4 regions of the Bacillus swezeyi genome follow, and region 1 is predicted to be linked to each of the others. Evidence: riboswitches for the same ligand, from Rfam matches in the RefSeq annotation. Region 1 holds a riboswitch; each other region holds the start of a gene.
The links. A riboswitch is a leader RNA that binds a small molecule or an ion and turns the genes downstream of it on or off. The one in region 1 is predicted to bind S-adenosylmethionine.

Region 1 (7,659 bases):
ACGGAAAGCAGTATGAATATCTGTAAAGACCACGCCTTTATCCTGAAGCTCTTTAGAAAGGGACAGGTAAGCCGGTGTTTGATCTCTTTGAACATAGAGCGTTTTGTCTTCATTCTCAAGATCGATCAGCGATTTGACTTCATCTGAAAGATCATTCAAGGAATCAAGCGCCTTATTTTCTACAGTATGCTTATCAAACTGTGTGAAATTCCAATTTGTGATTTTTGTTTTATCAGGCTTAGGCAGCGGCAGATCTGCTGCTTTTTCAAGCGCATCTAAGCGTAGGTCTTGCAGCCAAGCCGGTTCCTGATGCTTCTCAGAGAAGCTTTTGACATATTCCCGATCAACAGATAGTTTTGTTTCCAATGTCATGTTTATCCCCCTAACGCTTACGCTTCTTGACCGACAGTTTCGTCATCGATTCCCAGTTCATGCTTAATCCAGTCATATCCTTCCGCCTCTAGACGCTGTGCAAGCTCAGGACCGCCTGATTTAACGACGCGGCCTTGCATCATCACGTGCACACGGTCAGGCGTGATGTAGTTTAAGAGGCGCTGATAGTGCGTGATGATCAGACAGCCGAAGTCCTCGCCGCGCATTTTGTTGATTCCTTTTGATACGACTTTCAAAGCGTCGATGTCCAAGCCTGAGTCGATTTCGTCAAGGATGGCGATTTTAGGTTCGATCATCATCAGCTGCAGGATTTCATTGCGCTTTTTCTCCCCGCCGGAAAATCCTTCATTCAAATAGCGCTGTGCCATGTCAGGGTCCATTTCAAGAAATTCCATGTTTTTATCCATTGTGCGGATAAATTTCATGAGAGAAATTTCGTCTCCTTCTTCCCTGCGCGCATTGATGGCAGAACGAAGGAAGTCGGCATTTGTGACGCCGCTGATTTCACTCGGATACTGCATAGCCAAAAACAAGCCGGCCTGTGCGCGCTCGTCCACTTCCATTTCCAGAACATCTTTGCCGTCAAGCAGGATGCTGCCTTTTGTCACTTCGTACTTAGGATGCCCCATGATTGCCGCGGATAAAGTCGATTTACCCGTTCCGTTCGGTCCCATGACAGCGTGGAATTCCCCGCCTTTTATTTCAAGGTTTACACCCTTTAAAATCTCTTTCCCTTCAATCTCAACGTGAAGATCTTTGATTGTTAATGTCGAAGCAGCCATGAAATATACCTCCAATATATATAATCATTATTCTCAATTTATTCTCATTCTAATTTTATAACAAATGAAAATTGAATACAACAAAAGTCTCTATCTTTTGCATGTACATGTTTTCAAGTGTAACAAAAATCGTTTTTTTCTTAAAGAGATTACGGCAAGAAACTTCCCCTGTCCAAAGCCATCCAATAAAAACGATTATTTACATTTCCATGAAATCTGAAGGTCTGCCGGGAGGTTTATCAGAACGGCAGCAAAATCCTTAAAAAACACGCGGCCTGCTGTGAAAACGGTTCGTTCTCAATTGCATGAATCGTGATGGGAATGATGCTCCCCTTCTATTTGTACGGTTACATGCTCCAAATTAAATTCTTTCCTTAGATATTCTGATACTTGTTTTAAGATTCTATCCCTGTCACTGTTGTCACTGACCGTCAAATGGCAGCTTAAGGACGGAAAATCAGATGTAATCGACCAAATATGGAGATCATGAATGTCCTTCACAGACGGAATCGAAAGCAGCCCTTTTTTGAGCGCGTCTAGGTCGATATGCTTCGGCTTTCCTTCCATTAAAACATGAACCGAATCTTTTGCTACACGCCAGCCGCTTATAAGCACCAAGAAAGCTACAAGAACGCTTGCAATCGGGTCGGCGATATTCCAATTGAAAAACAGCATCAAAAGCCCGGCGATGATGGCACCGACTGAGCCCAGCATATCGCCGACTACGTGGAGAAATGCGCTCCTTATATTTAAATTTTCACTTGTACCGCCTCTCATTAACACCCAAGCTGCGGCTATATTAATGAACAGTCCGATTACTGCAATCCCCAGCATTCCGAAGCTTTCGACTTCAGGCGGATTGAAAAAGCGCTGGAACGCTTCCCAGAAAATATAAAGCGAGATCGCAAGCAAGGTGATGCCATTGATAAAGGCGGCCAATATTTCAAAACGCTTATATCCGTAAGTTTTGTTTGCGGTTGCCGCCTTTTCTCCAACTATAACGGCAAACAGGCTTAACCCCAGTGCAGCGGCATCGCTGAGCATATGCCCGGCATCTGATAGAAGGGCGAGGCTGTTTGTCAAAATCCCGCCGATGATTTCAACTGCCATAAAAGTAAGGATTAGACAAAAGCTGGTCAGCAGCGCTTTTTTACTGGCGTGATGGGCATGATTATGGTTGTGGTGGCTGTGGGAATGGCTCATTGAGAAACCTCCTCCAAAAATTATAATATGATCATATATTCATATTAAACCTTTGCATTTTGTCAGGTCAACTGTTATCGCAAGTGATATGTAAAAGGGCGGATATCATCCGCCCTCTGTTTTATCCGTTCATCAATTTCATATCTGTAACGATCTGTTTGCCTTTTTGATAATGCTCTTCACGCCTTTTCTCGACTTCGAGCCGATTCTCATGGCTTCTGCTGTATTCTTGGTAGCCCATGCCATGGGACTTGTGCATCGCTTTTTCCATTTCTGCCGTAAATTCAAGGTCAAGCTGATCTTGGCTTGAACAAATAATGAATCATCCTCTCAGAGATTTTCTTACATGATACCAATTATATACAGACTCTGCAAAGATGAGTATGCTTTAAATATGCTGATCTCTGTCGATATTCCGGCATTTCACAGGCGATGAATAGAAAATTCTTTTTATTTCTCGATCAGTGTTTCATTTGTTGGAATTCTTCCATGGCCTGCAGCACGAGTGTGACGGCTTGGCTCATTGCTGCTCCTCCGCCAAATGCTGCGGTGACGCCGACGGCTTCAAGAATTTCCTCTTCTTTCGCTCCGCAGTCAAGACAGCCTTTGATGTGGTAAATAATACAATATTCATCCTGGGTATTGACGCTGATTCCAAGTGCGATCAGCTGCTTTTCTTTTTCGCTTAATGCACCTTGTTTAAAACATTCTTCAGTAAACTTATTGTATTTGGATGCAATGCCCGGCATTTTCTCCGAAAAGATGCCGATTCCCGCTTTATATTCCTGCAGAGCGGATTCTATGATGCTTTCTGATTCATGCTGGTTCACGGTTGCTTCCTCCATTTGCAATTCATTTTTCATTAGTATGGCCCGTATTTCAAAAATTACGCGAAAAAACCCCGGTTTTCTGCAAACCGGGGTTTGTAGATTGTTGACAAAATCCTAAAACGGTTTAAAGTTTTAGAATTTTGTCATCCTTTCAGCGTGATTGAAAACCCTTGCAGTCTAGGAAGGGTGAGCATCGGAGCGGAGCGAATGTTGGAATTCGTGAGCACCGACGCGCAGGCCTGACAACGAATGCGAGGGTTTGTCGACACGCTGAAAACCCCGGTTTTCTGCAAACCGGGGGTTGTTTCCTTTATTCAGATACAGAAATGACAGAGCCTTTGTATTTTTCATCGATGAATTTTTTGATGTCATCAGAACGCAATACTTCAAGAAGCGCTTTGACTTTATCTGAATCTTCATCACCTTTGCGCACCGCAATGATGTTTGCATAAGGATTGTCTTTTGGAGATTCGAGTTCAATTGAATCTTCTTTCGGATTCAGCTTGTTTTGGATCGCATAGTTCACGTTGATGAACACGGCGTCAGCTTCATTGTTTTCATATGCTTTTGCCGTCATTTCAGGCGCGACATTGTTTTTGATGTTTAGGTTTTTCTTGTTTTCCGTAATATCCTTCACCGTTGCGTCTACTTTGTCAATGCCTGATTTCAGCTTGATCAAGCCGGCTTTTTCAAGCATTGCCAGCATGCGGCCCTGCTCAGCGGCGTTGTTGCTCATAATAATGGTTGCACCGTCAGGCAGGTCATTTAATGATTTATATTTTTTTGAGTAGATGCCGAATGGCTCAAGATGGACTGCACCGACATTAACTAAATCATAGTCTTTGTTTTCTTTTATTTCCTGCTCAAGATATGGAACATGCTGAAAGTAGTTCGCGTCAAGATCTTTAGAAACGAGCGCTTTGTTGATCAGTTTGTAGTCTGTGAATTTCTCGATTTTAAGCTCGTATCCTTTTTCTTTCAAAAGCGGTATTGCTTCCTCAAGAATTTCGGCATGCGGCGTCGGCGTCGCTCCGACAGTGATGACCTTGCTGTCTTTATCACCTTCGCTGCTAGAAGATCCGCAAGCAGCCAAAACGCCGGCAAAAATGATGAATAAAGCAGTTAATAAACCTTTTTTCATGTTGATGTCCTCCCTAACGTTTGTCTAATTTATTTGTAATCAAATCCCCAATAAACTGGATGATAAACACAATAGCCAAGATGAAAATAGTTGCGATTAATATAATATCGGGATTATTCATTTGGAATCCGTCTACATATGCAAGGTTGCCGAGTCCGCCCGACCCGATCGCACCGGCCATGGCGGTTGAACCGATCAGCGCAATCGCTGTAACCGTAATGCCCGAAATGAGCGCGGGCATTGATTCCGGCAGGAGCACTTTGAAAATGATCGTTGATGTTTTCGCCCCCATTGATTTCGCCGCTTCAATCACACCTTTATCGACTTCGCGCAAAGCGATTTCCACAAGGCGGGCATAGAACGGAGCGGACGCTATAATCAGCGCTGGAAGTGCCGCGTTCGGCCCCAGAATGGTACTCATTAAAAACTTTGTGAAACCGAGAAGCAAAATAATCAATATAATAAATGGAATAGACCTGAACACATTGACGATTGCCGCGATCACCGCATTAATCGCTCCGTTTTGCCAAATATTCCCTTTTGAAGTCAAATACAGCAGCATACCGAGAATGACTCCGATGATAAAAGCAAAGAAAAGGGAAATTCCTGTCATATAAATCGTTTCATATGTGGCTTCCCACAGCTGCTCCATGTCTACATTGGGAAACAGTTTTTCAAACATTTGTGATCACCTCAGCTTCTACCTGCCGGCTCTTGATGAATTCAACCACTTCATTGACTTCATGCGGCTCTCCATCTACATGAATGAACAATGAACCATAAGCGCCGTCCTGCGTTTGCGAGATTTTCCCTTGAAGAATGTTGATTTCAACATCAAATTTTCGGATGATCTGCGTAATCAGCGGTGTTTCAGCTGCTTCGCCGACAAAGGCGAGCTTAATCGTCCGCCCTGATGTCGTTTCATCAAGGAACTGTTTCAAGGTTTCCTTCGTTTCTTCCGGTTCGGTTACCTGCTGAACAAAGCGCTTTGTCATTTCTTCCTTCGGTTTTCTGAAGACGTTCAATACATCGCCTTCTTCGACAACCCTGCCGTTTTCCATGACGGCCACTCTGTGGCAGATTTTTCTGATGACATGCATCTCATGTGTGATCAGGACGATCGTCAGTCCGAGTCTTTCATTGATATCAGACAGAAGACCCAGGATCGAGTCAGTTGTCTGCGGATCAAGCGCTGATGTCGCTTCATCACAAAGGAGAACTTTCGGGTTGTTCGCGAGCGCCCTTGCGATCCCGACTCGCTGCTTCTGTCCGCCGCTCAGCTGGGAAGGATAGGCGTTCTCTTTTCCTTCAAGACCGACGAGCTTAATCAGTTCAGCGACTCTTTTTAAACGTTTTGCCCTGCTGACGCCGGCAATTTCCAGCGGGAAGGCAATATTGTCGCGGACTGTTCTCGACCATAAAAGGTTGAAATGCTGAAAGATCATGCTGATTTCCTTTCTCGCATCCCTCAGTTTTTTCCCTTTGATTTCGCCTATCGTTCGGCCCGCGACTTCAACTGTACCTGAAGTCGGCTGTTCAAGTCCGTTCAAAAGACGGATTAAGGAGCTTTTTCCAGCTCCGCTATATCCAATAATTCCGAAGATTTCACCTTTTTTTATCGTAAGGGTGACATCCTGGACAGCATTGACATCTCCATGCTTTGACTGATAAACCTTTGAAACACCTTGAAGATTTATCAAAGCCATCACCTGCTTTCTTGCTCTATTCTTCGACGTCTAAGTCAAGTATGCTTCCTGAATTCCTGATGATCAATGAAAAAAGCCTTTCTGCACACTTGAGCAGAAAGGCTTTTGAAAAGTCTTGGCCTTTCTCTCATCTTTCAAAGCTTAACGCTTCGTGTGAATTGGCACCATTTCAACATATGTTGATGGTTGCCGGGTTTCATAGGGCACTTCCCTCCACCTCTCTGGATAAGAGAATCATATATTCATTTTTTAATTTATGATGATCGGAATTCTTAAATTAAGATATCATGCGAAAAAATAGTTGTCAACTACTTTTCTTAAGACAAACGGCCTACCCGATATGATCAACAGGTAAAAGAGGCGAACTGAATGTCCGCCTCACTGTTCTGCCTTAACACTGTCAATCTGTCGTTTTTCCAACATTTTAAGAATTTTATAAATGAAGGTCGCTGTTTTTGAAGAAACCGTCCGTAAGCCATAAAATCGCTTCGAGCTTCAATAAAGCCCTGAAAGAGCCTTTTACCTTGACGGTGCCGCGCTGTACGAGCTGCTGCAGGGAAATATCTCCATGAAGAAGGTCGATAATCTCGCTTTGATCCCCAAAAAAAGTCAAATGAGCATTTTTCGGTATGGCTGATTTTTCCATTTCCCCCTGTTCATTGATCGCTAACGTAAAAGCTTCTTTTTCACCTTGAAATGTAATCAGCAAAGCCGTTGTGGATAATAGAGGTTTTAAAAAAAGAGACCGGTCCTCTCTTTCTATCAATCCTATTTTCTCCAACTGTATAACCTCCTGTAAATTGGTCATACTTACAGATTCTCTGCATACAACGGGAGTCCTTTATGAATTGCTCGACAAGTTTTTGAGGGTTATTTCCCGAGAAATATGTCAAAAACACCCTTAATCAACAGCATTTTGTTTAATCATATCATATAAGTGGGAAACAGAATGAAAAGCATACTCTTTTTTGACGATGCGCCCGTTCTTATAAAGGAGAAAACACGGCACACTTTCAATTTCATGCTGTTTGGCGAATGTTGGGGAATAATTGAGATTATTTTTATAGAAAGGAACATCTGCAAGCATGTCGTCAACGACTTCCAGCATTCTTCCGGCCAGCTGGCAGGTCCCGCAAAAAGGGGTGTATAAATACAATAGACAGGTCTTTTGCTCAAGCTGTTTTAATTCTCGTTCTTGAAGTTCCTGCATATGTTAAACCGCACCTCTATACTTTTTTATCATAAAAATTTTGTATGCACTCGAATATTTGACCGAAAGAGGATTTCTGCCACATGGTGATCCGGGGCTGAAGCGACTTCCTTATAGGCTTTATCAATATACAAATGGGATGCTTCAGGCAGTTCCCTTTTGAGCTTCCGGCGCAGCTTTTCACCGGACTCATCGGCATCCACCAATATGTAAACGTCTTTATCATACAGATTCTCGGCAAATTCATCGAGCTTTGTTTGGCTGATCGTTCCGTTCGTGCATATAATGTCAACAGGTTCTTCGATGACACGTTTTACCTTCAGCTTATCGGATTTCCCCTCGACGATCATGACTTTTTCGATTTCTGGCATATGGATCACCTTTAAGAGAAAAA
Region 2 (7,659 bases), 2.0 Mb from region 1:
GTCAAATCTGTCCCTGATTTTTGGCGGCCTTCTATGGAGAAATGGGTCGGTCATCCAGAGCGGGATTATGAAAAAATGAAAGCCGATTCACCGATCACATATTTGAAGACGATGACACGTCCAATGCTGATTGTTCAAGGTGCAAACGACCCCCGCGTTGTGAAGGAAGAATCCGATCAAGTCGTCGACAAGCTGAGGGCATGGGGACGGAACATTGAATATCTCGTCATGGAAAATGAAGGCCACGGCTTTTCTAAAAAAGAAAACAAAATAAAAGTGTACAGCACAATTTTCAGCTTCTTTGAAAAGCACCGGCTAAGCCAGACTGCAAAAGCATGAAGAATAAAACCGGACAGGGCTGGGGATGGTATACGTAAAAAGGAGGTTGACCCTTTGTTCAGAAGAAAAACAGGCATCCATCCCGCTGTATTAGTCTTGGGATCTGCTGCATTAACCGCAGCATTTTCCCCCGAAATCCGCAAAAGAGTAACAAGCATGATCTCGAACCGAATGGGCGGACAGCAGCACGGAAACAGCCAGAAAAACATGATGATAAACCCGGCTGAAATGATTAAACAGGCCTTCAATCCCGGAGGGCAAGGACAAACACAGCAGCAGCAAGGTCAAAGCCAATCGGACCATACGGGAAACCAGCAGCAAACATTCGGCCATATGTCGCAAGCTCCGGTCAATGTGATGAACGATGAAACAACACAGCAGACCATGTATGATGCAGATCAAACGTATTCATAAAAAAAACCCGCACAGCTTCCTGAGCATGTGCGGGCCTTTTTTACATTTCTGCTTCTATTATATTGGTACGATCGTGATAAGTGTCTATTTCAAGCTCTTTTGTCACCTTGCTTGTCACAAGACCAGAAGTCATGCTTCCGCTGACATTAAGAGCCGTACGCCCCATGTCGATGAGCGGTTCGACCGAAATCAGCAGTCCGGCAAGGGCAACCGGCATATTTAAAGCGGATAGGACGAGAAGCGCTGCAAATGTCGCACCGCCTCCGACGCCTGCCACACCGAAAGAGCTGACCGCAACGACAGCAATCACGGTGAAAAGGAATGACGGATCAAGCGGATTTTGCCCGATTGTCGGTGCGATCATGATCGCCAGCATGGCGGGATAAATACCCGCACATCCGTTTTGGCCGATCGATAAGCCGAATGAGCCGGCAAAGTTGGCAATTCCTTCAGGAACTCCGAGGCTCCGCTGCGTTTTAATATTCAACGGCAAAGCGCCAGCACTAGATCTTGAAGTGAAGGCAAACACAAGCACCGGAAATACCTTTTTCAAGTATGTGACCGGGTTCAACCCGCTGATTGTAATCAGCAGCAAGTGAATGATGAACATCACAATCAGCGCCGCATATGAAGCAATCACAAATTTGCCGAGTTTTGCGATGCTGTCAAGGTCACTTGTCGCAATCGTTTTTGTCATAATCGCCAGTACACCGTAAGGCGTCAGTCTTAAAATCAGCGTTACAACGCGCATGATGATCGCATATATGGCATCAACGACTTTTTTAAAGAGTTCAGCTTGTTCAGGCTGTTTTCGCTTTACGCCAAGATAAGCGATTCCGAGAAAAGCCGCAAAAATGACAACCGCAATCGTTGACGTTGGTCTTGCTCCAGTAAGATCTAAAAACGGATTTCCCGGAAGAAGCTCAACGATTTGCTGCGGAAACGTTTTGGCTTCCATGTCCTGAGATTTCTGCTCAAGTTCGGCTCCTCTTGAAACCTCTGCACCGCCTTGATCAACCTGGACGGCTTGAAGGTCGAAGGAAAGCGTGGAGGCAATACCTACAGCAGCAGCGACAGCGGTCGTCGCAATCAAAATCCCGATGATCAGTCCGCTGATTTTTCCGATGTTGTGGGTCAATTTAAGCTTTGTAAAAGCACCCAAAATCGAAATGAACACAAGCGGCATGACAATCATCTGCAAAAACTTGACATAGCCGCTGCCGGCAATATTGAACCAATCAGATGTTTGTGTAATCGTTTCTGAAGACGAACCATATATAAAATGCAAAGCAAACCCAAACACAATTCCGAGTCCGAGAGCGGTAAATACCCGCTTAGAAAACGAAACATGTTTTTTTTGCATCATATAAAGGAGCGCCATCAGGCCAAGCATGACGAGAATATTTATAATAATAAAGAATGTCATGATAACAAAAGCACCCCCAGAATTTTTTTACATTAGAAAACTATAATACAACAAACCTGATTGGTCAAGTAGGAATTATACCTGCTGCCAAAAATGGGCCTGGAGCTTTTCTTCATTCTCCGATTTCTTTAAGAGGAACGAACGTTGGCAGCTGTGCCCCGTCAAATTCCTTCTTGATAAATTCAGCCGTATCGTCTGCTTGATAAAGCTCCACAATTTTTATTAAATCTTCGCGATTACGGTCTTCTGTTCTGGCGGCAATGATGTTAATATACGGCGTCGCTGTTTCGTCTTCCAGTTTGATTGAATCTTTTACAGGGTGCAAGCCGGCGTCAACCGCGATACCGTTGTTAATGACAGAAGCAGCCACATCAGGGAGGACACGGGGAGTCTGCTCCGCCGCCACTGCTGTGATTTCCAAGTTTTTAGGGTTTTCTTTAATGGCATCAAGTGTTCCGTTGCCGTCAAAGCCGTCCTTTAATTGTAGCAATCCCGCCGACTGCAAAAGGAGCAGCGCTCTTCCCATGTTGGTCGCTTCATTTGGAACTGCGATTTTTGCGCCGTCAGGAATATCGCCGACTGATTGATATTTGTCGGAATACACCCCCATCGGAGCGATAATCGTCGTGCCGATGGGCGATAAGTCAAGGCCGCGTTCTTTTTTAAACGTGTTAAAATAAGATATCGTCTGAAAGGCGTTTGCATCGATGTCTCCGCTTGCCAAAGCCTGATTTGGCTGAACATAGTCTGAGTATTTGACGATTTCAAGCTTCAATCCTTCCTTTTCCGCTTTTTTCTTCACGAAATCCCATATTCTCGTATCCGTTCCGCTGACGCCGATTTTAATCGTTTTGCTGTCCGAATTTGCTGCACATCCTGCAAACACAATGACAAACAAAAGAACGATGATGATCAAAGCAAATTTCTTCATTACGTCTACCTCTCTTTTTATCTTCTTCTTATTTTTTTTGAAAGCACATTTCCTGATGTCTGCAATCCTTGTACAACGATGACAAGCATCGCCACCGTTATGATCATCGTCAGCGTATCAAATCTCTGATAGCCGTAAGTGATCGCCAAGTCTCCGAGTCCGCCGGCGCCTATTGCACCAGCCATTGCCGAAGCCCCGACAAGCCCGACTGTCGCAACCGTAAAGCTCAGCACCAATGAACCGAGCGCTTCCGGAATCAAAAATCGAAAGATGATCTGCCGCGGGGTGGCCCCCATAGCTTCAGCTGCTTCAATGACCCCGGGGTCCACTTCAAGAAGAGAGTTTTCTACAAGCCTTGCTATATATGGCCCCGCATAAAAAGTAAGCGGCACAATCGCAGCCGATGTTCCGATTGACGTCCCTACGATCAGCCGTGTTATCGGGATTAAAGCAACCATTAAAATAATGAACGGCACAGATCGGAAAATGTTAATGATGGCATTGACAATCGTAAAAACCGCTCTATTTTCGAGGAGATTTCCCTTTCTTGTGACAACGAGCAAAATCCCGAGCGGAATTCCGATGATGCTTGAAAACAAAAGTGAAAAAAGAGTCATCTGTATCGTCTCTAACAGTGCATTGATGATTTGGTCATATGTAACAAGCATCTATGAAACCTCCCTTACTCGAATGTTTTCTTTACGGATATCATCTAGAGCCCGCCTGATTTCATCGTCTTCTCCCTGCAGCTCGACCGTTATGCTGCCAAATGGAATGCCTTGGAGTTCTGTAATCGTTCCGTGAAGAATATTGACTTCCACATCAAATCGCTTTGATACACGGGAGAGAAACGGCTTCCCTGATGATTCCCCGATAAATTGAAATTGGTAGAGATGCTTTACATTCAGCTTTTGGATCGATTCAGGAATCTCATGATCTATAGCCGATCGAATAAAGCTTTTGGATGTGTCTGTCTGCGGTGCGGAAAAAACGTCAAACACACTGCCTGATTCAATGATTCTTCCTTTTTCAATCACAGCGACTTTGTCGCAAATTTCTCTTGCGACATTCATTTCATGGGTGATCAAAAGAATCGTAATATTGTATTGCTCGTTGACACGCTTTAACAGTTTCAGGATTTCGCCGGTTGTCTGCGGATCAAGCGCAGATGTGGCTTCATCACAAAGCAGAACCTCCGGATTTGTCGCCAGCGCCCGCGCGATGCCGACGCGCTGTTTTTGCCCGCCTGAAAGCTGATCCGGATAATCGCCCGCTTTATCCTCAAGGCCGACAAAACGAAGCAGATCCATCACTTTTTGTTTGATTTTGGCTTTCGGTGTTTTGACGAGTACAAGCGGCTCCGCGACATTTGCGAAAATAGTCTTCGAATTTAAAAGGTTAAAATGCTGAAACACCATTCCAATTTTCCGTTTCACAGAGCGGATTTCGCTTTTTGACAATGATGTTAAATCCCGACCGCCAACGAATACCTTTCCCGCCGTCGGTTTTTCGAGAAAGTTGACACAGCGGATCAGCGTGCTTTTGCCTGCTCCGCTAAATCCAATGACTCCGTATATTTCCCCTTTATTGACATGAAGGTCAATGCCATTCAGCGCACGGACTTTCTGTCCGCCGCTCTCATACACTTTTTCAACCCCTTGAAATGTAATCATGATGATCCTCCTCCGTGTTTTAGATAACAAAAAAGGCTTCTTCTTATTTAAAATAAGAAGAAGCCTATCAGCTCAAGGGAATATTTGAGTGCATCCGCTTTTCTTATTTTTCAAGCCTGTACGGCTTGTTGGAGTTGGCACAGTATTCTGTATCGCACAGAACCCGCTGCCGAGGTTTCATAGGGCCAATTCCCTCCGCCTCTCTGAATAAGAAGTTGTTGATGTATAAAGTTTTACCTAACTTTACAGCTTCTTCGGAATGTTGTCAATGAGGGTTTTTTGAGCTTTCTACGGACCGGCATGGGAAAGCTGCCTTTCAAAGTGCTTCCCCTGCCGGTGCGGTTTTTCATTTTTCCGTCTCACAATCCTAACTAAATTCACTTTTTTAAAAAAATTTGCGTTTAGCAGTTGTAATTTCGCTTAAACACTGGTAAAGTAAAGGTAATTATTTTTGTTCGAACTATCTTTAAGAAGAAAGTTTTGTAAGAGTTTTCGTCTTGGAAGTTTGTTTTAGAGCAAGAATAGTGAATTTAAGCGTTATCGCTTTAGGAGGAAATTTCATGCTAGAAGGTAAAGTAAAATGGTTTAACTCTGAAAAAGGATTCGGATTCATCGAAGTTGAAGGACAAGACGATGTATTCGTTCATTTCTCTGCTATTCAAGGCGAAGGCTTCAAAACTTTGGAAGAAGGCCAATCTGTATCTTTCGAAATCGTTGAAGGAAACCGCGGACCACAAGCTGCTAACGTAACAAAAGCATAAGCTGGGAACCGCTGATCTTCATACAAGACTGCTGACTTATCGTCAGCAGTCTTTTTATGTTTTAAAAAAAGCATAACGCCCGGAAACCGGTGTTATGCTTTCGTTCCAAAACCGCTTATGAAGCAATGTCTCTTTTTGTAAATACGCCGAAAGCCAGCACTTGAAAAACGATAAAATAGACAGCCAGCACCGTAATCGAAAACCCTAACGTCATTCCTGAAACAAGCGGTGTTCCGTCAAAATACTGCGTTAAATCCGTGTTGGCAAACAAGATGTATTTCGCCCAATCGAATTTCATTGAAAGTAGGCCTGTCGCCGTTCCACCCATGACAAGCAGAAAGATCGAAATCCCTACGGCAAGAGAACTGTTTCTGAAAACGGCTGAAATCATAAATGCCATCGTCGACATCATGAACAGTGAGATCGAATTCAGCAGGTAGCTGCCGGCTAAGTGCAGCAGAAGACTTTGCTCTTCTACGCTTCCATTCACATACGCAAGGTGCACCTGGCTGCTTTCTCCCGTACCAAATAAAAGAAGACCTGTTAAGCCCGCGCTTGCAAACAAAATGAAAAGCAAAGCCAGCGCAAACAGCAGCACCGTAAGATACTTGGATAATAATATTTTAAAGCGGCTGATCGGCCGAATGACAAGAAGTTTCACCGTTCCCCAGCTGAATTCATTTGCGACAATCCCCGCCGCTACCGTAATGACAAACAGTCCGATCATGGGAATTACATCTATGGCATCATTGATAAACGACAATACCGAATACTCTCCATCCTCCGGTAAATCGTGCTTGATTCGATAATCATTAATGGCGATCGACTTTTTGTAGTTTTGTTCAAGAACGGGATTATTGACGCCTTCAAGCTGTTGTTTCATATCCGCATTTTCCTGCGCCAATTCCTTTTTCCAATCTGCGCTCACGCCGCTTTCGCCTATAGTCTTGGTCATGATGCCCAGTCCGATGACGGATAACAGCAATAACCCGATCATGACGTATGTTCCTTTTCGATTGAAAATTTTGATCCATTCATTAACAACGAGATTAAACATGCTGAGCCTCCTCATCTTCTGCGGTGATTTCCAAGAATCGGTCTTCCAGAGATTTGTTGATGACCTTCACTTCATATAAGCGGATGCCGCCGTCGGTCAAATGTTTAATGAAATCAGGAACTTCACCTTTCGAGAGGCTGATTTCTATTCCCGTTTGAACTTTTTCAACCCGTCTGTCTCCAAACCCAGCAGCCTCGCGAAGCAGGGCGTCTACATCATCAGCCTGGATGAAATAGCGCTTTCTCTCGTCCGCGGCAGCTCCGTGCACATGTTGAATATCGCGCAGCTTGCCGTTTTGAATGATGGCAATCCTGTCACACATCAGTTCCATTTCAGAAAGAAGGTGGCTCGAAACGATGACGGCCAAGCCTCTTTCCCTTGTCAGTTTTCTTAAATAATCGCGGATTTCCCTGATTCCAGCCGGATCAAGTCCGTTTGTAGGCTCATCAAGGATCAGCAGCTTTGGATCGTGCAAAAGACTTTGAGCAAGGCCGAGCCTTTGCCTCATGCCTAAAGAATACGTTTTGACCTTATCATTGATCCTGCTCTTCAGACCGACGAGCTCGACGATTTCATCGATTTTCTTTTTTGTCACGCCTTTTGTCATGCGCGCATATTGCTGAAGGTTTTGATAGCCCGTTAAAAATTTATACAGCTCAGGATTTTCGACGATCGCCCCGATATGGCCGGCAGCCTTTTCAAAATTGTCTTTTACGCTCACACCGCACACGGCAATCTCTCCAGCGGTGATGTTCATATGACCGACCATCATCCTGATCGTCGTCGTTTTTCCGGCGCCGTTCGGCCCTAAAAAGCCGAATATCTCTCCGGCGTGTACATCAAAGCTCAATCCGTCGATAATTTTCTTTCCTCTGATCGTTTTTGAGACGTTTTTTAATTGCAGCAGTGTTTCCACTGATTTCCCCTCCCGACTTTTGAAGTTGCAGATTCATCATGATTTTTCTTTGATAAGCTGTTTAAGCCATTGTAAAAGCGAAACCCCTGATTCTTCACGAAGCTCTTCGACATCCTTTTTTTCCTCAATCCGCCCGTTTAAG
Region 3 (7,659 bases), 2.0 Mb from region 1:
ATTCACCCCCGTCTTTAATAGCGAGGGGAGGACGACAAACTTTTTGCTGGCCTCCATTCGCATCGATTATTTAAAAAATATCATGAATGTACTGAGCCCTGAGCTTTACATCAAAATTCTCAATCAGAAGAACGAAGTCCTCTTCTCGGCCGGTCACTCGCCTGCTGAGAAGCCGGACGGCGGGACTGTTGATGCTTTTTTGGACCAGATCGACTGGAAGCTTGAAGTCTATCCTGAACCTGTTCAGCTTGATGAACTTGTTCACAGTCTTCTCTTGTCCTTTTTAAGTATCTTTATCCTGCTTAATATTATGTTCCTCCTGATTCAATACGTTTTGCTTAAACGGCGGACCAAACAGGAACGCGCCCAGAATGAAGCGCAAAAGCTGGAATTAATCGGCACCCTGGCGGCCAGCACCGCCCATGAAATCAGAAATCCGCTGACCGGAATCAGCGGATTCATCCAGCTTCTTCAGAAAAAATATCAATCTAAAGAAGATCAAATGTATTTCTCGATCATCGATCAGGAAATCCGGCGGATCAACCAGATCGTCAGTGAGTTTCTTGTGCTTGGAAAACCGACGGCTGAACAATGGCAGCTAAATGCCTTGAATGAAATGATTGACGAGATCATGCCGATTATTCATTCTGAAGCCAATTTATATAATGTCGAAGTGAAGTTCAAGAACCGTGCGGAAAATCCGGCATACGTTTTCTGTAAAAAGGATCATATTAAGCAAGTCGTTTTAAATGTCGCCAAAAACTCGTTGGAATCAATGAAAGACGGTGGGAAACTGCTGATTCAAATTGAACATGATCAACAAACAGCAGAAATTGTTGTGAAGGATGTCGGAGAGGGCATTCCGAAAGAGATGATTGAGAAGATTTTCCAGCCTTTTGTCACGTCCAAGGAAAAAGGAACCGGACTCGGCCTTGTCGTTTGCAAGCGAATCATTTCCATGTATGGAGGAACCATTCAGATCGAAAGCGAGCGGCATAAAGGCACAACCGTAACGATCACGCTTCCGACTTCAAAAGAACAGGATGACTAAAGCAGCTCCCGCTCTGAAAAGAGCTGGCATTCCGTTTAACGGCAGCTCTTTTTTGATTCATCAGCATTATGCTGTATATTTTTCAACAATCAGACAGTCGATGCCATCTAAAAAATCATGCAGCGGCTTGTCTGGTGTATAATGATCATTCATCGACAATTTTTGATATTGATAAATTAATTGATCCAATTCCTGGCTCTGCTTAATCGTCTCATCCCCTGTATATCCATAGACTTCAGCAGCTTCAACCATCATTTGCCGCTTTTCGTTGATGGAGACCAGCAGCGCTTCTTTCTCTAAATATCTTTGCATACGCTTCACCCCTTACCGCGTTAAAGTTTCGTGAATCACCCAGATTTTGCGTACTTGAGCATTATTACAGATTATACTTATTTTGTAAACCTATTTTTCAAAAAAATATTTCGAAATCAGTATAATAGATTTGTTGAATTATACCCAAGGATAAAATAAGATAAACACTGGAAAGCATTTTCCTTTTACAGGAGGTCTTTTGATGAGAAAAAACATAAGAAAGCCGGCTTTAAGACTGAGGACATTATTCGCTGTCAGAGAAGCGTTCTCCAGCCTCAAATTGTTTTTCAGCGCATGTAAAGCGTGGAGAAAAGGAAACTACCCGCTTTTCCCTAAAAAAACGATTTTACTGGCCGCTCTGGCCTTTATCTATGTACTGTCTCCCATTGATGTGATACCGGATGTTCTCGCAGGAGCGGGCTGGCTGGATGATGCTGCTGTGCTCGCCTTTCTATTCAGGCAAATCGCGAAAGAACTGGCTGGTTTTGAAGCATTGCAAACGGACGGGGCGGATGATGTCAAATGATTCAAGGTCTTAATCATCTGCTGTTTTCAGTCTCTGATCTTGAAGCCTCTATTTCATTCTATGAAAAAGTGTTTGATGCCAAATGGCTCGTAAAAGCAGAGAAAACTGCTTATTTTGACCTGAATGGGATCTGGCTTGCATTGAACGAAGAAAAGGATTTGAAGCGGACTGAGATTCACGATTCTTACACACACATAGCCTTTTCCATCAATCAGGAAGATTTGCTTGATTGGGAGAAGAAATTAAGAGATTTAGGCGTGAATGTGCTAACAGGAAGAAAACGTCATAAAGGTGATAAAGATTCGATCTATTTTTCCGATCCTGACGGACATAAATTCGAGCTCCACACGGGTTCTGTTTTCGACCGGCTCGAATACTATCAACAAGAAAAGCCCCATCTGTCATTTCATGAGGGCCATATCCAAGCATTGCATGAAAAAAACAAGTAAAAAAAGCGTCCCTTGAGACGCTTTTTTTTATGACTGTTGAGCATGTTCCTTCTCATATATCGGCACCCATCCTTCAGTCGTGACGAAAATCCTGACGGCTACGACTTTCCGGTCTTCCTGAAGTGTGAAATAATGACGGGTATTTTCCGGAACAGAGATCAAATCTCCCGGATTCAGCAGAACGTCAAAAAATGTGCCGTCCTTCCCTTCAATCGCAAAGATGCCGTGGCCGCTGACGATAAACCTTACTTCATCATCTGTATGATGATGCTCCTGTTTAAAATTTTTCAGCAGTTCATCCAATTTAGGATGTTGATCAGAGAGCGAGATGACATCCTGCGCTTTATAACCGCGGCGCTCTGAGATGTCTTTAATTTCCGCTGCGAAAACATCTAAAATCTCCTGTTTTTCTTCGTCTGTCAATTCATATTTTTCTCTTAAACCAGCAGGCAGTTTTGTGATATCCCACTTTTCATAAATAACCTTCTGCTGCTCAAGAAATTGTTCCACCTCTTCATGCTGCTCGATGGTTGTGTTTTGTTCATCATGAATACGGATCGTTGCCATGCCTCTTTTCCTCCTTTTTTAGACGTACTCTGGCCTGAACGCTTTTAGCTTTACATGCCAGCTGAACAAAAATTCATAAGCTTCAAGCACCCGCTTTGCTTCAAACGCCGTTCTTCCCCAGACCGTAATGCCGTGGCTCCGGATCAAGACAGCCCCCGAATCGCCTGACAGACGGGCGGCGAACTCAGCCGCCAAATCTGGAATATGGGCGGTATTTTCGATAATCGGGATGGTGATTTCCGCGTTTTCCTCCCAATATCCGAGAGCCTTGATGATTTCCTGGCCTTTAAATGTGATTTGTTTCTCTCTTGCATATAGCTCTGAGATCACGTTATTGTCAACGGTATGCACATGGAGACAGCAGCCCGCATTTGTTTTTTGATAGACATACGCATGAAGCAGCGTTTCTGCTGACGGCTTAAGGGAATGGCCGCTTTCTGCGGGCCTGCCTTCTTCATCGGCCAGCAAAAAATCCTCATTCGTCTCTTTTCGTTTATCTTTCCCGCTTGCTGTGACCAGGAAGCGCAGCGGTTCATCCGATACTTTGATCGAAAGGTTGCCGCTGGTTGCAGGAAACCAATCTCTTGCCGCAAGTTCCCTTTTTACTTCGGCCAGCTCCTGCCAGCGCTTTTGCTTCACAACCATTCCTTCACCTCCAAGGTCTCTTCAAGTGTACGTTTCACATCGTAAAAATCCTCAAACGCAACATGATGCAAATGCAGATCTTCACATTCCTTCAGCAAATAATCACGGGCTATGCACAAATCAGAACATTTGGCTGCTTCAACATCTGTAACAGAATCCCCGATCATCACGAGGAAGTCTCCCTCTCCCTGAAGCTTGCGGATGATCGAAGGCTTGCAGCAGCCGCATTCATTTTCGCATTTGTCATCGCACAGATGCGGCCATTTGATCAAGATGCTGTCACCTTGAAAATCAGCCTGATTGCAATAGATGCGATTTTTTTCCACAATCCCTTCCAGCAAAGGGTAAACAAAAAAATCCATACCCCCGCTGATGACGTAAAATGGGAGCCCGTGATCATCCAGGAAGGAAACAAATTCTTTAAACCCATCACGGATCTTCGCTTGCTCGAGTACATATGCCGTCATCTCATCCTTGAGACTGCTCGGCAAAAGCCCAAACATGCCCCCGACTCCTTCCTTGATCGGCAGTTCCTTGGAGAGAACGCCGTCTTTTAAAGCGAGCCACTCTTTCGGAGCAAACTTTTTCATGATGCTGATGATGTTGTCATTTGTTGTAATCGTCCCGTCAAAATCGCAGATGATCAGCGGCTTTCTCATACAGAAACCTCGGCCTTCCCCCATTTTTCAAGGGCGAGTCTTAAATCAGGGGAGCGTTTTGCTTTTTCTTCGACAGGCTCGGCTTCAAGAACGGCTTCGATGATCGCTCTAAACGCCCTTCCTCCGCCTGCGGCTCCGTTTGGATGGCCGTGAATGCCGCCGCCCGCATTAATGATATGGTCAATGCCAAAGTCTTTCATCAAGAGCGGGACCATGCCGGGATGAATGCCCGCCGACGGTACGGCGAAAGACGGTTTAAAGACATCCTCTTTCGTGCATTCATCATGAATGGCGAGCGTTTCCCGCTTCGCGAGGGCGACGCTTCCATACGGAGAAGGAAACAGGCTGAAATCAGCCCCTAGATAACGATTCAGCTTGCCCAGCAAAAGTGAATGGGAAAAACCGTAATACGGTGAAGAAGTAAGTGCACCGCTGACGGCCGGATGAGCCATAATCGGCAGCGGTATTTCGTCGTCTTCTGCAAGGCTTTGGAGGACATCCAGCCCGTAGGCAAATACATTAAACAGCAAAACATCGGCACCTAGCTCAGCGGCCTTTTTCGCTTTGCCTTTCAGCTCCAGCGTCCTTCCCGTCAAATTAACGGCGTAAAGCGTTCTATGGCCGGTTTCTTCATAGGTGTTCTGAAGCACTTTTTTGCCTTCGATGATTCGTTTTTCGAAAGGGGCACTGCCGGTTTCAAACAAGATTTCGTCATCCTTGATCAAGTCCACCCCGCCGAGCGCCTGCTGTCTCAGCTGTTCCTTCAAATCTTCCATACTGCGGCCGATAACGCCTTTGAAAATGCTCATCAATAGCGGCCTTTCAAATTCGCCGATTTTTTTGCGAATGCCGTACACCCCGTATGCCGGACCTGGCAGTGATTGTTTAAACGTTTTGGAAAATGCCAAATCTGCCAATTTGACTTTTCCGTCAAGTGACAGCTTTCCAAAAACGGTCGTCAAGACGGCCGGAATATCGCTGGTGAAATTGGCTTCTGGATAGGCAATGGTGACCACTGCCTGTTTTTCTCCCAAATCGCCTTCTGTTTCTTCAACCCGGACGACGCGTCCTTTATGCTTTTTTAATTGCTCCTGCTTCAGCTGCGGCAAATCCGTCCAAGACCCCACCGTCAGGCCGAGTGCAATCTGTTCAGCCCGCTTTTCTGGATGAGCTCCGGGATCTGTCAGGACATATGTTGCCTTAAGTTCACTCATTCTTAAGCTCCTTCCTGTTTGCATGCATATAAAAAAACCTCTTTTTGCATCTGTGCTAAAAAGAGGTTTCGTTTCTGCGATTCGAATCCTTATCTCTCAGCGCCAGCTGCAAGATTTAGCACCGTGCTTTAAAAGTCGGTTGCCGGGCTTCATCGGGCTCGTCCCTCTGCCTGCTCTTGATAAGAATATTGATTTTATAAATTATTTTGAATTATCCCATCGTTTTCCCCCGTTGTCAATGACAGACTCCGGTCTTCTTAAAAATATTCAGCCTGCCGATCCGGTTCGCCGCTTCCTGCAAGCGCTCTTCACTGGTGAGCAGGCCGACTCGCACATAGCCTTCGCCATATTGGCCGAATCCAATCCCCGGCGCTGTAACGACATTGGCTTTTTCCAGAAGCAAATCTGAAAATTCCTCTGATGTATAGCCTTCCGGGGCAGGCATCCATGCGAAAAAAGAGCCTTCCGGGGCAGCGGCGTCCCAACCGATATCGCGTACAGCCTTGATCCAGACGTCCCGCCTTTTTTCATACCGCTCATTTTGCTCTTTTACGCAGCTTTGATCTGAAAGCAGAGCGGCCGCTGCGGCGTCCTGCACCGCTTTAAAAAGGCTGACATACATATGATCCTGGTAAAGATTCAACGCTTCGATCACAGAGGCATTGCCCACAGCAAAGCCGACTCTCCACCCCGCCATATTGTACGTTTTAGAAAGTGTATAAATTTCGATTCCGACTTCCTTTGCGCCTTCTGTTTCAAGAAAGCTGACCGGCTTTTGGCCGTCATAGCCGATCGCCCCGTAGGCAAAATCATGTACGATGCAAATGCCGTTGTCTTTGGCGAATTGGACGGTTTCTGCAAAAAAAGCAGATGTAGCCTGGGCTCCCGTCGGGTTGTTCGGATAGTTCAAGTACATCAGCTTCGCTTTTTCTTTTACATCTGCCGGAATCACGCTGAAGTCGGGCAGAAAGTGATTGTCCTTTGTGAGCGGCATCGTTTCCATGACGGCTTTTGCCAGCTCAACACCTGACCAATAATCGGGATATCCCGGGTCAGGAACAAGCACGGCATCACCCGGGTTTAACAGACATTGCGGCAGCTCTACGAGACCCGCTTTTCCTCCAAACAATACGGCGACTTCCCGTTCAGGATCGACAGAAACGCCATACTCTCTTTTATAAAATTCGGCTGCCGCCTCTTTCAGCGAACGGCTCCCGCGAAAAGCGGAATATTGATGATTTTCGGGGTTGCGCACGGCTTCTGCCATCGCTTCGACAATATGGTCCGGTGTCGGCTGATCGGGATTTCCCTGACCGAGGTTGATCACATCATGGCCGGCTGCGATTTTTGCATTCACCTTTTTGACCAAGGAAGCAAAAAATTGCTCCGGCAGCTCTTTTAGCACATTTGAAAGCTCAAATTTCATTTTTTTCACCCGCTTTGAAAAATTCTTGAAATGATAGTCCATCATCATATATTGTTAAAGGTAAAATGTAAAGTAAAAAATGAGGTGACCCAGAGTGAAACGGACGATTTCCTGCCTGCAATTCAATATATCTTACGGCAACCCTTCAGAAAACTTCAAAAAAGCAGAACGGCTGATTGAAGCGGAAAGCAGCCATGCGGATATCCTTGTTCTCCCCGAACTTTGGACGACGGGTTATGATTTAAAAAACCTTGATACAATCGGCGACGAAGACGGAAAACAAACCAAGACATGGCTTCAGAAAACGGCGAAAGCGAACAATGTCCATATTGTGTGCGGTTCAGTCGCCGTTAAAAAAAAGAATGGTGTATACAACACCATGTACATCGCAGACAAAAACGGAAACCTGATCAAAGAATACAGCAAAGCACACCTTTTTCAGCTGATGGATGAGCATCTCTATTTATCTTCCGGTTCGGCTGACGGCAGTTTTGAGATTGAAGGTGCACGAGCTGCGGGATTTATCTGCTATGACATCCGTTTTCCGGAATGGATCAGGAAGCACACTTCAAAAGGAGCGGGCATCATCTTCGTATCGGCGGAATGGCCCCGGCCGAGGCTCGATCATTGGCGAAGCCTTTTAATAGCCAGAGCCATTGAAAATCAATGCTTTGTCGCAGCTTGCAACTGTTCAGGAAAAGACCCTGCAAACGAATTTGCCGGCCACAGCATGATCATAGATCCGCTCGGGCATGTACTCGCAGAAGCCGGACATGAAGAAACGGTTGTCAAAGCTGAGATTGATCTGAA
Region 4 (7,659 bases), 2.2 Mb from region 1:
TGACCGCTGCTGAATTCAAAATCAACCGCTTCGTCCGTATTGTTCACAACTGACATTTTAAATTCGATTTCCCCCGGTTTTTGCACCGGTTCGACCGTTAACGCAACACTCCTGTTCTCCACTTCTCCAGATACCTCCTTGTCAGGGCCGTATTCCCCGTTTTGACCGCATCCACCGACAAACAGCAGCATCACAATCATTGAAATCAGCCGCATTCATTCAACCCTTTCATTAATCTTTGCGGAAAAACCCTAAAACCTGAGTTGTTTGTACGACATTTGTAAAAGCGTTTGGATCAACTTCATTAATAATTTTTTCTAAATCGTATAATTCATACCTGGTGATGACAATGACCATCATATCTTTTTGCTCATTGGTAAAAGCGCCTTTTGCCGGTACGGTTGTAATGCCGCGGACCATTTTTCCGTAGATTGCTTCCTTGATCTCCTCCGCTTTCTTTGTGACGATCATGACGGTAAGTTTGGCATGGCGGGTGTGAATCGCATCAATCACCCTTGTTGTCACATATAGTGTAACGAGCGTATATAATGCTTTCTCCCAACCGTTCAATAATCCTGCTGTTAAAATGATCGCTCCGTTTAAAATAAAGAAATAGGTTCCGATCGGTTTATCTTTCCATTTCGCCAGTATCATGGCGATGATATCCAAACCGCCCGTTGAAGCCCCGTATTTCAGCGTCAGACCGATGCCGATCGCAGCGATCACCCCGCCAAAAACGGCGTTCAGCAAAATATCGTTTGACAGACTGGTTTCAGGAAGCATTCCTAGAAACACCGTTGTCAGTGCAACGCTTAAAATGCTGTAAATCGTAAAAGAACGCCCGACCTTCAGCCAGCCTAAAATGCCGACTGGAATATTCAAAATAAACAACAGCGTTCCCGTTGAAAAATAGATGGGGCTGTACTGGTCAAGCGCACTCGATAAAAGCTGCGCTACACCTGTAAATCCGCTGGCATAGACATCTGCTGGAATGAGAAATAAATTTAAGCCGATGGCATTCAGCAAGGCGCCGATGATGACAATGAACAATTTTTTTGCTTCAGCTATGACCATTTTTTGAGTTCCTCCGCTTATTCCGTATATATTTGGTTTACCCATAAAACAATATTTTGAAAACGTCAATATTAAAATATATGATATAGTTGATCTGAAACGAAACCAAGCCTCCGAAGGCCGGCAACCTTTTTATATCAACCATTTTCAGAAAGAAGGGGTTCAAATGACCGTTCACCTTTTAGCCGACAGTGCGGCTGATTTGCCTAAATCATTTTATGATGAGCATCACATCTCGTTCATTCCTTTACGAGTGCTTCTCGATGAAAAAGAATATGATGATCTCCTGACGATTCAGCCTCTAGACGTCTATGAAGCGATGCGCAATGGCAAAGCGCCAAAAACCTCCCAGCCGTCTCTCAAGCTTTTGAAAGACACCTTCAGTGAACTGGCGGAACAAAACAAACCCGCTTTATATATCGCCTTTTCCTCAGAGCTTTCGGGAACATATCAGACGGCTGTAATGGCAGCAAACGAGGTCAAGGAAGAATTCCCGGACTTCGATTTGCGAATCATTGATTCGAAATGCGCTTCATTAGGCTATGGGCTTGCTGTAAAGCACGCTCTCACGCTCGCAACTAACGGCAATACAATACAAGAAATTGAGCCGTCTGTAAAGAACTTTTGCGAACATCTTGAACATATTTTTACCGTCGACGATTTGACCTACTTGGCCAGAGGCGGCAGAATCAGCAAAGCATCGGCATTTGTCGGGGGGCTTTTGAATATTAAGCCGCTTCTGCATGTTGAAGACGGAAAGCTTGTCCCCTTGGAAAAAATCAGAGGCAAAAAGAAATTGCTGAGACGAATCATTGAGCTGATGAAAGAAAGAAGCCTGGATTTAAGCGATCAGACGATCGGCATCAGCCATGGGGATGACGCCGAAACAGCCGAAGAAATCAAAGGGCTGATAGAAGCTGAATTTCAGCCGAAAGAGATCGTCGTCAACATGATCGGTTCAGCCGTCGGCGCCCATGCGGGTCCGGGAACCTTGGCCATCTTTTTCCCAGGGAAAGAAAAAAGATAATGAAGTCAGGCCTGCTTTTATAAAAGCAGGCCTTCATCATTCAGCTTTCTTCGGTAATTGTTTCTTCGCCGACTGCCGGTGAAAGCTGGCTGCCAAAAAAGTCGGCAGCCGCAAGGCCGATATTTGGACCTCCGGCACCCTCGACGACTTTCTCCATCGTGATCGGACTAATCCTGTACGCCCCGCCAAAATTCACAATTCCTCCGTCTCCAACATGATGAATGTAAACCGAACAGCAATGTTTCATACCATTTCTCCTTTTTTTGGGTCATATAAATATATTTATGCTGTTGATACTAGAAGGCATAAACTTCCCGGCAAAAAAACATCAGGCTAAAGAGAGTACATAGTTTCCATCCTAGGTGAGCATTCTAAAAGCAACATTTTGACGGGAGGTGCCGCCTCATGAAAGATGACGATAAAAAACCGGTTGACAACAACGCCGTCAACCAGCAAAAAAACCGGCTCGCCGAAAAGAACAGACAAGCCGGAAAACACCAAGATTCGAAAAAACCGCATCATCTATAAAAAATTGGCGGCGTCCAAACAGAACGCCGCCGCTTCCTCTATTTTTTCTCGTATGTCCAGCCTTCTTCCTGATAGACCTTATCCTGTTTCATCAGGTGGCCGAGCGCCCTTTTAAACGCCGCTTTGCTCATATTGAACCGCGTTTTGATGTCTTCAGGATCGCTCTTATCCCAGTACGGCATCGCGCCGTTTCTCGATCTTATATAGGACAGAATTTCTTCGGCATCTACAGACAAGGCATCCTGCTTTCTCGGCAGAAGCGACAAATTAACCGAACCGTCTTCTTTGACTTTAATCACCCTTGCCGTCAGCTTCTCACCCAGCCTCGGCTCTTCTTTTCTTTCCGATGAATGGATAAACCCCCTGATGCCGCCGTCGGAAATCATAAAAGATCCCGAAGCGATGAGACGGTATACAGTTCCTGAAAGCTCTTTATTCATGAAATCAGGCGAAGCATCGTGAAAAAGCTCGCTGATCTTATCCTCCGGAGCCGGCTTGGCAAACATCCGTCCATGGCTCGTGATTTTCAGCATGCAGTACAGCCTGTCCCCTTTTTTAGGCCAGACTGATTCATAAGGCGGTAGATGCTCGATGGCGACAAGCGCATCCTTTGTGAGCCCGACATCGACGAACACCCCCATGCCGCTGACGGCATCCACGACTTCTACCCAATCGTAGTGATCAGCGCTGATGATCGGTTTTCTCATCGTAGCCGCCAAGCGCCCCTCATGATCGACATACACAAAGACGTCGACTTCTTCCAGACCATCTATATCCTCAATGATCTCGCTGTGATGGAGGAGAATCGATTCATCTCCGTCCGTCAAAAAGTACCCGTAGTCGGCTTTGTGATCTATTTGCAAAGTTAATTGCTGTCCCGGTCTCATATTGATTCTTCCTTTCTTCATGCACCTGTCCTATTGATGTATTCCTCCAATGTTCAAATTATTGCCAGATAACGGCCAGGCAAAACCGTACCATATTGGAAGTTTCACCTTATTCTACTATAATTGACTCATAAGTAAAATGGATGGAGGTTTTCACATGGCAAAAGAAAGCTCATTTGACATCGTGTCAAAGGTTGAGATGCCTGAAGTTCAAAACGCAATTCAAACCGCTCTTAAAGAAATCGGCACACGCTATGATTTCAAAGGATCAAAAAGCAACATCACACTTGACGGTGACGAGCTTGTGCTTGTCTCAGACGACGAATTTAAAATGAACCAGCTCAAAGACGTCCTTGTCGGCAAACTGATCAAGCGCAATGTCCCGACAAAAAACATCGAATACGCCAAACTGGAAAACGCTTCCGGCGGCACCGTCAGACAGCGCGGCAAATTGGTGCAGGGCATCGATAAAGAAAACGCAAAGAAAATCAACAATTTGATCAAAAAATCGGGGCTTAAGGTCAAATCCCAAGTGCAGGATGATCAAATCCGTGTAACCGGAAAAAATAAAGACGAGCTCCAGCAAATCATCGGCCTTGTCAGAGAAGCCGACCTTCCGATTGACGTCCAATTTATAAATTTTCGATAAATTCTTAATTTACTGTTGATTATTCCCCCGATTTTCGGTAAATTGAGTAAAAGTAAACAATACAAATTGAATAGCTGTTCTTATCAAGAGAGGCAGAGGGACTGGCCCTATGAAGCCTCAGCAACCGGTGAATGAATATTCATGACCAAGGTGCTAAATCCAGCAAGCAGACTGCTTGGAAGATAAGAAGACGGACATTTGTCGCTTAAAAGTCTTCTTCTTCAGAAGACTTTTTTATTTATCAAAATTTTCAAGGGGGAAAACAATGGGTTTATTTGAAGATATAAAAAGCAAAATTTTAATCGCTGACGGCGCCATGGGTACGCTGCTCTATTCTTACGGAATCGACCGCTGTTTTGAAGAATTGAATATCTCAAAGCCCGATGAGGTGAAACGCATCCATGAAGCGTACGTGCAGGCAGGCGCCGACATCATCCAAACGAACACGTATGGTGCAAACTTCATTAAGCTGTCCAGATACGGACTTGAAGACGAAACGAAACAAATCAATGAAAAAGCCGTCCGCATCGCCCGTTCTGCCGCGGGCTCCGCTCATGTTCTCGGAACGCTCGGCGGCATCCGGACGTTTAATAAAAACGCGTATTCACTCGAAGACATTAAAAGAAGCTTTCGCGAACAGCTTTATCTTCTACTAAATGAACAGCCAGACGGTCTTCTTCTTGAAACCTATTATGATCTTGAAGAAGCGCGCGAAGTATTGAAGATTGCCAGAAAAGAAACGGAACTCCCGATCGTTCTGAACGTTTCGATGCATGAAGAGGGCGTTCTTCAAGACGGAACCTCGCTCAGCGAGGGCCTGAAGCTTTTGGCAGACCTCGGAGCAGATGTGGTCGGCATCAACTGCCGCCTCGGCCCATATCACATGATCAATGCGCTTGAGGAAGTGCCGCTTTTAGAAGACGCCTACCTTTCCGTCTATCCAAACAGCAGCCTCCCATCCCTAGTCGAAGGGCGCCTCGTCTATGAAACAGATGATCAATATTTCAGAGACAGTGCGATGGAATTTCGCAATCAAGGCGCGCGCATCATCGGGGGCTGCTGCGGAACGACGCCGAACCACATCAGAGCGATGGCTGAAGCGGTCAAAGGACTTCCGCCGGTCACCGAAAAACATGTGAAAACGAGAAAGAAAGCAGCGGCCGCCGTCCGACATGAAAGAACAGAGCCTGCTTTAGACGAGCTGGCAAAAGAAAAACGGTCCATCATCGTCGAATTGGACCCTCCTAAACAATTAAACTTTGAAAAGTTTTTACGCTCCGCCCAAGAATTGAAGTCAGCCGGCATCGATGCCCTGACTTTGGCGGACAATTCTCTCGCCACCCCGAGAATCAGCAATGTTGCCTGTGGCTCGCTTTTAAAACAGCAGCTTGATATGAGATCGCTCGTGCATATTACATGCAGGGACCGCAACCTGATCGGCCTTCAGTCTCATTTAATGGGTCTTGATACGCTCGGACTGTCAGATGTACTGGCGATTACCGGAGATCCGTCGAAGATCGGCGATTTCCCGGGAGCCACCTCCGTCTATGACTTGACATCATTCGATTTGATCAGCCTGATTAAACAGTTTAATGAAGGATTGTCCTATTCGGGAAAACCGCTCGGCAAGAAAACGAACTTTTCTGTGGCGGCCGCCTTCAATCCGAACGTCAGACATATTGACAAAGCGGTCAAACGGATCGAGAAGAAAATCGACTGCGGGGCTGACTATTTTATTTCCCAGCCTGTCTACTCAGAGGAGCAGCTCATCAAGATTCATGAAGAAACAAAGCATCTCAAAACCCCGATCTATATCGGCGTTATGCCTTTGACAAGCAGCCGAAATGCGGAGTTTATCCATAATGAAATTCCCGGCATCAAGCTGTCAGACGCGATCCGCGAAAAAATGGCGCTTGCGGGAAATGATAAGCAAAAACAGGCTGAGGAAGGGCTTGCGATCGCGCGCTCTCTGCTTGATACAGCATGCGATTTGTTTAACGGCATTTATTTGATCACACCGTTTTTACGATCTGATTTAACCGCAGAACTGACGGCTTATATTCACAAGAAAGAAAAGGAGACGACAAATGCCTAACATCAATGACCAGCTGAAGAAAAAAATCCTCGTCCTTGACGGGGCGATGGGAACGATGATTCAAAACGCCAATCTGTCCGCCGCAGACTTCGGAGGCGAGGCCTATGAAGGATGTAATGAACACTTGAGCATAACGGCGCCCCACATCATCCAGGGAATCCATGAAGCGTATCTCGCCGCTAAAGCCGATATCATTGAGACCAATACATTCGGAGCGACCCGGCTTGTTTTGGATGAGTATGATCTCGGACATCTCGCCTATGAGGTAAACCTCGCCTCTGTCAGGCTCGCAAAAGCCGCCGCTGAAAAATATTCGACACCTGAATGGCCAAGGTTCGTCGCAGGCGCAATGGGTCCGACGACGAAAACCCTGTCCGTCACAGGCGGTACGACATTTGACGAGCTGATCGCCAATTACGAGGAACAGGCGAGAGCGCTGATTACGGGCGGAGCGGACCTTTTGCTGCTTGAAACGAGCCAGGATATGCTGAATGTAAAAGCCGGTTTTATCGGCATCCGGCAAGCCTTTGAAAAGACCGGCACCCCCCTTCCCCTTATGGTGTCGGGAACGATAGAACCTATGGGCACGACGCTTGCCGGTCAGGATATCGAATCCTTTTACATCTCCCTTGAACATATGAAGCCGATCAGCGTCGGCTTAAATTGCGCGACAGGCCCTGAATTTATGACGGATCACATCAGGACCCTTTCTTCGCTTGCCCAGACGGCCGTGAGCTGTTATCCAAATGCCGGACTTCCTGATGAAGAAGGACAATATCACGAATCTCCACAGTCATTGGCGAAAAAAATCAAGGCTTTTGCTGAAGAAGGCTGGCTGAACATTGTCGGGGGCTGCTGCGGAACGACGCCCGTCCATATTAAAGCATTAGCCGATGAAGTGGCTTCACTGCAGCCGCGGCCTGTCCCTTCGGGAGCAAGACCGCACACCGTCTCAGGGATTGACGGATTGATTTATGAAGAAACGATGCGTCCTCTTTTTGTCGGCGAACGGACAAATGTGATCGGATCGCGAAAATTCAAGCGGCTGATTGCCGAGCAGAAATTTGAAGAAGCCGCCGAAATCGCGAGAGCTCAAGTGAAAAACGGCGCCCATGTCATCGATATCTGCCTCGCCGATCCTGACCGAGATGAAGCTGAAGATATGGAAGGCTTCTTGAAGGAAGCGATGAAAAAAGTAAAAGCCCCTTTTGTCATCGATTCGACGGACAAAACGGTGATCGAAAAGGCGCTTCAATATTCGCAGGGAAAAGCGATCATCAACTCGATCAACTTGGAAGACGGCGAAGAGCGGTTTGCGGACATTCTCCCTCTCGTCAAACGATTCGGCGGCGCACTCGTCGTCGGAACGATCGATGAAGAAGGAATGGCCGTCACCGCT

Region 2: it holds a riboswitch for S-adenosylmethionine, as region 1 does, so the genes downstream of both, RBH91_RS05310 (methionine ABC transporter ATP-binding protein) here and metN (methionine ABC transporter ATP-binding protein MetN) in region 1, are expected to answer to the same signal.
Region 3: it holds a riboswitch for S-adenosylmethionine, as region 1 does, so the genes downstream of both, mtnW (2,3-diketo-5-methylthiopentyl-1-phosphate enolase) here and metN (methionine ABC transporter ATP-binding protein MetN) in region 1, are expected to answer to the same signal.
Region 4: it holds a riboswitch for S-adenosylmethionine, as region 1 does, so the genes downstream of both, RBH91_RS06470 (bifunctional homocysteine S-methyltransferase/methylenetetrahydrofolate reductase) here and metN (methionine ABC transporter ATP-binding protein MetN) in region 1, are expected to answer to the same signal.

What each region holds. Positions count from the first base shown of each region.
Region 1 covers NZ_CP133085.1:3,640,512-3,648,170, forward strand. The annotation lists gene sufD (Fe-S cluster assembly protein SufD) at 1-372, opposite strand, end outside; gene sufC (Fe-S cluster assembly ATPase SufC) at 390-1,175, opposite strand; gene RBH91_RS18195 (cation diffusion facilitator family transporter) at 1,473-2,378, opposite strand; gene RBH91_RS18200 (YuzK family famiily protein) at 2,500-2,637, opposite strand; gene RBH91_RS18205 (carboxymuconolactone decarboxylase family protein) at 2,840-3,223, opposite strand; gene metQ (methionine ABC transporter substrate-binding lipoprotein MetQ) at 3,519-4,349, opposite strand; gene RBH91_RS18215 (methionine ABC transporter permease) at 4,363-5,031, opposite strand; gene metN (methionine ABC transporter ATP-binding protein MetN) at 5,024-6,049, opposite strand; SAM riboswitch class I at 6,180-6,287, opposite strand; gene RBH91_RS18225 (SCP2 sterol-binding domain-containing protein) at 6,489-6,836, opposite strand; gene RBH91_RS18230 (thioredoxin family protein) at 6,957-7,265, opposite strand; gene RBH91_RS18235 (toprim domain-containing protein) at 7,295-7,636, opposite strand.
Region 2 covers NZ_CP133085.1:1,115,366-1,123,024, reverse strand. The annotation lists gene RBH91_RS05335 (S9 family peptidase) at 1-339, shown strand, start outside; gene RBH91_RS05330 (hypothetical protein) at 394-753, shown strand; gene RBH91_RS05325 (L-cystine transporter) at 794-2,179, opposite strand; gene RBH91_RS05320 (MetQ/NlpA family ABC transporter substrate-binding protein) at 2,292-3,110, opposite strand; gene RBH91_RS05315 (methionine ABC transporter permease) at 3,128-3,778, opposite strand; gene RBH91_RS05310 (methionine ABC transporter ATP-binding protein) at 3,779-4,783, opposite strand; SAM riboswitch class I at 4,884-4,997, opposite strand; gene cspB (cold shock-like protein CspB) at 5,344-5,544, shown strand; gene RBH91_RS05300 (ABC transporter permease) at 5,660-6,601, opposite strand; gene RBH91_RS05295 (ABC transporter ATP-binding protein) at 6,594-7,517, opposite strand; gene RBH91_RS05290 (ABC transporter ATP-binding protein) at 7,554-7,659, opposite strand, start outside.
Region 3 covers NZ_CP133085.1:1,655,997-1,663,655, reverse strand. The annotation lists gene RBH91_RS08250 (sporulation kinase KinD) at 1-1,051, shown strand, start outside; gene RBH91_RS08245 (aspartyl-phosphate phosphatase Spo0E family protein) at 1,118-1,363, opposite strand; gene RBH91_RS08240 (YkvA family protein) at 1,566-1,889, shown strand; gene fosB (metallothiol transferase FosB) at 1,886-2,338, shown strand; gene RBH91_RS08230 (1,2-dihydroxy-3-keto-5-methylthiopentene dioxygenase) at 2,366-2,905, opposite strand; gene RBH91_RS08225 (methylthioribulose 1-phosphate dehydratase) at 2,924-3,550, opposite strand; gene mtnX (2-hydroxy-3-keto-5-methylthiopentenyl-1-phosphate phosphatase) at 3,541-4,209, opposite strand; gene mtnW (2,3-diketo-5-methylthiopentyl-1-phosphate enolase) at 4,206-5,423, opposite strand; SAM riboswitch class I at 5,510-5,609, opposite strand; gene RBH91_RS08210 (pyridoxal phosphate-dependent aminotransferase) at 5,659-6,849, opposite strand; gene RBH91_RS08205 (carbon-nitrogen family hydrolase) at 6,944-7,659, shown strand, end outside.
Region 4 covers NZ_CP133085.1:1,356,166-1,363,824, reverse strand. The annotation lists gene RBH91_RS06505 (BsuPI-related putative proteinase inhibitor) at 1-215, opposite strand, end outside; gene RBH91_RS06500 (YitT family protein) at 232-1,074, opposite strand; gene RBH91_RS06495 (DegV family protein) at 1,241-2,101, shown strand; gene RBH91_RS06490 (spore germination protein) at 2,142-2,348, opposite strand; gene RBH91_RS06485 (DUF3941 domain-containing protein) at 2,507-2,629, shown strand; gene RBH91_RS06480 (CvfB family protein) at 2,668-3,516, opposite strand; gene RBH91_RS06475 (YajQ family cyclic di-GMP-binding protein) at 3,674-4,165, shown strand; SAM riboswitch class I at 4,243-4,354, shown strand; gene RBH91_RS06470 (bifunctional homocysteine S-methyltransferase/methylenetetrahydrofolate reductase) at 4,431-6,260, shown strand; gene metH (methionine synthase) at 6,253-7,659, shown strand, end outside.